3 regions of the Agrococcus sp. TF02-05 genome follow, and region 1 is predicted to be linked to each of the others. Evidence: predicted binding sites of a transcription regulator. Region 1 holds the regulator's gene; each other region holds the start of a gene.

Region 1 (2,261 bases):
TGCGCAGGCCCGTGTCGACGCCCGCGGGGATGTCGACGGGGATCGTGCGCTCGGCGCGCACGCGGCCGTGGCCCGCGCACGTCGGGCACGGCTCGGGGATGATGCTCCCGTAGCCCTGGCACGCCGCGCACGGCTGCGAGGTGACGACGTTGCCGAGCAGCGACCGCACCTGCCGCTGCACGTGGCCGGAGCCGCCGCACATCGTGCAGCGCTGCGGGCTCGATCCGGGCGCGGTGCACGCGCCGTCGCACGTCTCGCACAGCACGGCCGTCTGCACGCGCAGCTCCCGGTGCACGCCGAAGACGACGTCGGCGAGGTCGAGGTCGAGGCGCAGCAGGCTGTCCTGCCCCGGCTGGCGCCGCGAGCGCGGCCCGGCCGAGCGGCCGCCGCCGAAGAACTGCTCGAAGATGTCGCCGAACCCGAAGCCCCCGGCCCCGCCGAGCGACGGGCCGCGGTCGTACTCCGCGCGCGACTGCGGGTCGCCGAGCACGTCGTACGCGTGCGTGACGTCCTTGAATCGCTCGGCCGCGTCCTCGCTCGGGTTGACGTCGGGGTGCAGCTCTCGCGCGAGCCGGCGGTACGCCTTCTTGATCTCGTCCTGCGTGGCGTCGCGCTCGACGCCGAGTGTCTCGTAGTGGTCGCTCACTCAGTCCTCGCTCAGCAGCCGCGTGAGGTAGCGCGCCACTGCGCGCACCGCGGCCATGTTCCCTGCGTAGTCCATCCGGGTCGGGCCCAGGACGCCGACGTGCCCCTCGCTGCCGTCGGCCGTGTAGGTCGAGGCGACGACCGCCGCCTCGCCGAGCGGCCCCGAGAGCTCGCGGCCGATGCGGGTCGCGACCTCCCCCTCGGAGCCCATCTCGTCGAAGAGGCGCAAGAGGGTCACCTGCTCCTCGATCGCGTCGAGCACGGGCGTCACGGTGCCCTGGAAGTCGCGCTCCTCCCGCACGAGGTTCGCGGCGCCCGCCATCACGATGCGGTCGCCGCCGGCCCCCTGCAGCATCTCGGTCAGCGCCTGCGCGACCGCGCCGGTCGCGGTCGCGATCGAGGCGGGGGCGGATGCGGCTGTCGACGAGAGGCGCTGGACGGCCTCGGCGGGCGCGAGCTCGGCGATCGTCTCGGTGAACGCCCGGCCGAGCACCGATGCCTGCTCGGGCTCGATGCGCTGCCCGACGTCGAGCAGTCGCTGCTCGACGCGGCCCGAGTCGAGGATGAGCACCGCGAGCACCTTCGACTCGGTGACCGCGACGAGCTCGACGCGGCGCACGGCGCCCGGGCGCCGGAGCGGCACCTGCACGAGCGCGACCTGGTTCGTGAGGCTCGAGAGCAGGCGCGCGGTGCGCGCGAGCACGTCGTCGCGATCGACCGACTCGTCGAGGAAGCGCGCGATCGCCTGGCGCTGCGCGGGGGTGAGCGGCTGCATGCGCTGCAGGCGGTCGACGAAGACGCGGTAGCCCTTGTCGGTCGGCACGCGGCCCGACGAGGTGTGGGGCGCGACGATGAGCTCCTCCTCCTCGAGGAGCGCCATGTCATTGCGGATCGTCGCCGCGGAGACGCCGAAGGCGTGCCGCTCGACGATCGACTTCGACCCCACCGGCTCCCGCAGGGCGACGTAGTCCTCGACGATCGCCCGGAGGACCTCGAGACCGCGATCCGAGACCATCCCGCGCTCCTTCCCCCCTGCTGGCACTCTCCAATGCTGACTGCCAATCCTACCGCGCCGCGACGCGCCGCGCCCGATCGCTCACCCGTTCTCCAGCCATCCCGGCGCACAATGGCCGTGCGGAACGTCCGCAGATCCTGCGGACCACTCACGAAAGGCACTCCCCATGTCCGACCCCAACGTGCCCCGCCGAGACGACCAGCACGAGCCGACCGACCCCTCGAGCGAGGGCTTCTCGGTCACCGACGAGCAGCACGCGGCCCCCAGCGCGCCCGCCGCTCCGGCGCTCGGCCAGCCGGCCGAGCCCTTCTCCGCTCCCGCGGGCGGCGCCGTGCCGAGCGCGCCCGGTCAGCCCGCGTTCGACTCCGACGCGAGCCGCGACTGGAGCCAGCCGCAGCCGGGCCAGCAGGGCAGCGCTCCCTTCGACCAGCCCGGGTACGGCCAGGGCGGCTACGCCCAGCCGGGCTACGGCCAGCCGGGGGGCCAGCAGCATGGCGCCCCCCAGTACGGATCGCCGCAGTACGGATCGCCGCAGTACGGATCGCCGCAGTACGGATCCCCGCAGCATGGCGCTCCGCAGTACGGCGCGCCCGGCCAGCCG
Region 2 (2,261 bases), on a different contig from region 1:
ACGAGCACGAGCGAGAGCCAGACGAGCGCGAAGCCGATCCAGCGCTCGAGCGGCATCGGCTCGAGCATGACGAAGGCGCCGAAGAGGAAGGAGATGATCGGCGCGAGGTACTGCGTGAAGGCGAGCGCGGTGAGCGAGATGCGGCGCGCCGCGGCGGAGAAGGCGAGCAGCGGCAGGGCCGTCACGAGGCCGAGGCCGACGGTCGCCCAGATGCCGGGCGCGCCCGCGGCACCGACCGTCACCCCGTTGATGCTCACCGCGATGCCGAGCATGATGAGGGACGCGGGGATCACGGCCGTGGTCTCGATCGTGAAGCCCGTGAGCGCATCCACCGATCCCCCGACGCGCTTCTTGATGAGGCCGTAGACGCCGAACGAGAGCGCGACCGCGAGCCCGAACCACGGCACCTCGCCGTAGCCGACGACCATGACGAGCACGCCGATCGCGCCGAGGCCGACGGCGACCCACTGCGCGGGCCGCAGGCGCTCGCCGAGGAACAGCACCGCGAGCACGACCGAGACGAGCGGGTTGAGGAAGTAGCCGAGGCTCGTCTCGAGCACGCGATCCGAGAGCACGGCGACGATGAACGCGGTCCAGTTGACGAGCACCGCGTGGCCCGCGAGCACGAGCGTCCACGTGTCGCGCCGGTTGCGGAGGGTCGCGCGCATCCGCGCCCAGCCGCGCGTCATCGCGACGAGGCCGAAGCCGACCACGACGGAGGCGAGCACCCGCCAGCCGATGAGCTCGAAGCCGTCGATGCCCTTGGTGAGCTGCAGGTAGACGGGCACGACGCCCCAGAAGGCGTAGGCGAAGACGGCGTACCAGACGCCGGTGGTGCGCTGCTCGGGCATCGTCCCCCTCGATCACGAAGGGCGGCGCCCCCGGAGGGGCGCCGCCGCTGTCGTCAGTGCTGGTGGCTCAGCGCTCGACGATCGCGAGCACGTCGCGAGCCGAGAGCACGAGGTACTCGTCGGCGCCGAACTTGACCTCGGTGCCGCCGTACTTCGAGTAGAGCACCTTGTCGCCGACGGTCACGTCGATCGGCACGCGGTTGCCGTTGTCGTCGACGCGGCCGGGGCCGACCGCGACGACCTCGCCCTCCTGGGGCTTCTCCTTGGCGGTGTCAGGGATGACGAGACCGCTTGCAGTGGTCGTCTCTGCCTCGACCTGCTTGATGACGATGCGGTCCTCGAGCGGCTTGATGGAAACCGACACGGTTGCCTCTTTCTTGTCAGACTCTGGGGCGCGCCCGGTCATGCCGGGCGCCGCTCCAAGACTAGGCCGAGAGTTGGCACTCGGTCAACATGAGTGCCAACCGCCCGGGACCCGCGGGCAGTGCGTGGTGTTGGATGAGAGCGATGGACGCCGATGCGCTGCGACTCCTGCTGTCGAAGGAGGGCCTCGCGCTGCTCGACCGCGCGGAGGCGGGCCTGGGCGGCGCCGCCGACGTCGTGCGGGAGGTCGCGAGGCTGCGCGCCGAGGGGCACGACCCGCTGCTGGTCGCGACCGTGCTGAGCCAGGCGCGGCTGCGGCGCCGGGGGCGCGCGAAGTTCGGCGAGTTCGCGCAGGGCATGCTCTTCACCGAGGCCGGTCTCGAGCAGGCGACGCGGCTGCGCGTCGCCGCGCACCACGCGGGCCGGATGCGCTCGGCCGGCATCGTCTCGGTGGCCGACCTCGGGTGCGGGATCGGTGCCGACGCGCTCGCGTTCGCGACGCTCGGGCTCGAGGTGACCGCGGTCGAGCGCGACGAGGCGACGGCGGCGATCGCGGCCTTCAACCTCGCCCCGTGGCACGCGACCGTCGTGCACGGTGACGCCCTCGAGACGGCGACGGACGCCGAGGCGCTCTGGTTCGACCCCGCGCGGCGCGACGGCGCCAGCCGGCTGCGCGACCCCGCCGACTGGTCGCCCTCGCTCGACCGCGTCTTCGAGCGCGCCGCCGCGCAGCCCGCGGGCGTCAAGCTCGCGCCGGGCATCGATCGCACCCTGCTGCCGCCGGACGCCGAGCACCAGTGGGTCACCGACGGCCTCGAGACCGTGGAGGCCGTCGTGTGGACGGGCGCCCTGGCCCGTCCCGCCGCGCCGCGCAGCGCCCTCGTGCTCGGCAACGGCGCAGCGGAGGAGCTCGTCGGTGCGCCGACGCATCCGGAGCCCGGGGAGCTCGGCGAGTGGCTCTTCGAGCCGGCGGGCTCGGTCATCCGCGCCGAGCTCATCGGCACGCTCGCCGAGCGGCTCGGCGCGCGGAGCGTGAGCGAGGGCATC
Region 3 (2,261 bases), on a different contig from region 1:
CCTGGCGCGACTCGTCGAGCAGCGCGCCCGTCCAGGGGCGCTCCGTGCCGGCCTCGCGCAGCACGCGGTAGGCGTCGGGCGAGAGGGCCTCGCGCCACTCGGAGTCGGAGCGTTCGATCGAATCGGTCATGCCGCAAGCGTACGCGCGGCACCATTGCGCCGACTGTGTTTCGCGGCGGGCGGAACCCCGCGACGCCCGTAGGATCGGCAGCATGCCGACCGAGCCGCGACCCGCCAGCGCGCCGGCCGCCGACGACGCCGCGGCGCTCGACTCCGCCGCGCTGGACGCCGCCGCCGTGGCCTTCGCGGCCGCCGACTCCGTCGTCGAGCCGGAGGCGCACTCGTCGTCGACGGATGCGTCGGCGCACGACCTGCAGTCGGCGCGCGAGCAGCGCATCCGGCGGGTGCTCGACTTCGAGGGCCGCTGGACGAGCCACGGCGGCGCGAAGGCCCGCGCGATCCGCGCCGAGTTCGGCTGGACCACGACGCGCTACTACCAGGTGCTCGACGGGCTGCTCGAGACGCCAGAGGCGCTCCACCACGACCCGATGCTCGTGCGGCGGCTGCTGCGCGTGCGCGAGGGCCGATGAGCCGCACGCAGCGCGTCGGCGCCCACCGCTCGAGCTCGTCGCGGCGCACGCCGCGCTGGGTGATCCTGCTGTGCGCGCTCGGCGTGACGATCGTGCTCATCGCGATCGGCCTCTTCCTGCTCGACCGGCTCCGCCCGCAGTCGGCGCCGCCCGCGCCCGTCGCGAGCGAGGTCGCCGAGGTCGTCTCCGACCCGGGCCAGATCGATCCCGGCGTCGACGCATCCATCACCGTCCTCGACCAGTCGGGCGAGCACGAGCTCGCGGCGGGCGTCGGGCAAGCGCTCTCGGACGCGGGCTGGAACGTGCTCGCGACCGGCGGCTCGACGGGCGGCAACGTCGAGCGCACGGTCGTCTGGTACGACGACGAGTCGCTCGCGCCCATCGCGCGCGGCCTCGCGCAGGGCCTCGGCGTCGGCGAGGCACGGCTCTCGGACGGCCGCGTCACGGGCACCCCGATCACGATCGTGCTGGGTGCGGATGCGGTGGGCACGGCCCCGAGCGCCGAGCCGCAGGAGGGCGGAGCGGTCACGCACTCGCCCACGCCGACCGCGCCCTGACGCGCCCTCCGCCGCGGCTTGCACTCGACAGGGGAGAGTGCCAGACTCGGGTACTGGCACTCCTATCGTCGGAGTGCCAGATGAACGTCCACAGCGTCCAGGAGGGACGAACTGCAATGGCAAAGATGATCGCATTCAACGAGGAGGCCCGTCGCGGGCTGGAGCGTGGACTCAACACGCTCGCCGACGCGGTGAAGGTGACCCTCGGCCCGCGCGGCCGCAACGTCGTGCTGGAGAAGAAGTGGGGCGCCCCCACGATCACGAACGACGGCGTCTCGATCGCCAAGGAGATCGAGCTCGAGGACCCCTACGAGAAGATCGGCGCCGAGCTCGTCAAGGAGGTCGCGAAGAAGACCGACGACGTCGCCGGTGACGGCACGACGACGGCGACCGTGCTCGCGCAGGCGCTGGTCCGCGAGGGCCTCCGCAACGTCGCAGCGGGCGCCGACCCCATCAGCCTCAAGCGCGGCATCGAGAAGGCCACCGCCGCGGTGAGCGAGCAGCTGCTCGCCAACGCCAAGGAGGTCGAGACCAAGGAGGAGATCGCCGCCACGGCTTCGATCTCGGCCGCCGACGAGGAGATCGGCGCGCTCATCGCCGAGGCCATCGACAAGGTCGGCAAGGAGGGCGTCGTCACCGTCGAGGAGTCGAACACCTTCGGCACCGAGCTCGAGCTCACCGAGGGCATGCGCTTCGACAAGGGCTTCCTGTCGCAGTACTTCGTGACGGACCCCGAGCGCCAGGAGACGGTCTTCGAGGACCCGTACATCCTGATCGTCAACTCGAAGATCTCGAACATCAAGGACCTGCTCCCGATCGTCGACAAGGTGATCCAGGCGGGCAAGCAGCTCGTCATCATCGCCGAGGACGTCGAGGGCGAGGCGCTCGCGACGCTCGTCGTCAACAAGATCCGCGGCATCTTCAAGTCGGTCGCCGTCAAGGCCCCCGGCTTCGGCGACCGCCGCAAGGCGATGCTCGCCGACATGGCGATCCTCACGGGTGGCCAGGTCATCTCGGAGGAGGTCGGCCTCAAGCTCGAGAGCGCGACGCTCGACCTGCTCGGCCGCGCGCGCAAGGTCGTCATCACGAAGGACGAGACGACGATCGTCGAGGG

Evidence for each region. Region 1 encodes HrcA, which represses chaperone genes, less so after heat shock. Its sites were predicted from a motif close to TTNGCACTCGNNNNNNNCGAGTGCNAA; they were not measured.
Region 2: the regulator HrcA is predicted to act here: its motif matches at 1,289-1,315, upstream of groES (co-chaperone GroES).
Region 3: the regulator HrcA is predicted to act here: its motif matches at 1,201-1,227, upstream of groL (chaperonin GroEL).

The regions. Positions count from the first base shown of each region.
Region 1 covers NZ_JAGEKO010000001.1:409,251-411,511, forward strand. Annotated here, with positions in the region: gene dnaJ (molecular chaperone DnaJ) at 1-646, opposite strand, end outside; gene hrcA (heat-inducible transcriptional repressor HrcA) at 647-1,660, opposite strand; gene JQT67_RS13605 (DUF4870 domain-containing protein) at 1,827-2,261, shown strand, end outside.
Region 2 covers NZ_JAGEKO010000004.1:398,617-400,877, forward strand. Annotated here, with positions in the region: gene rarD (EamA family transporter RarD) at 1-851, opposite strand, end outside; gene groES (co-chaperone GroES) at 919-1,215, opposite strand; gene JQT67_RS05770 (class I SAM-dependent methyltransferase) at 1,359-2,261, shown strand, end outside.
Region 3 covers NZ_JAGEKO010000004.1:260,583-262,843, reverse strand. Annotated here, with positions in the region: gene msrB (peptide-methionine (R)-S-oxide reductase MsrB) at 1-130, opposite strand, end outside; gene JQT67_RS05120 (DUF3263 domain-containing protein) at 213-590, shown strand; gene JQT67_RS05115 (LytR C-terminal domain-containing protein) at 587-1,147, shown strand; gene groL (chaperonin GroEL) at 1,264-2,261, shown strand, end outside.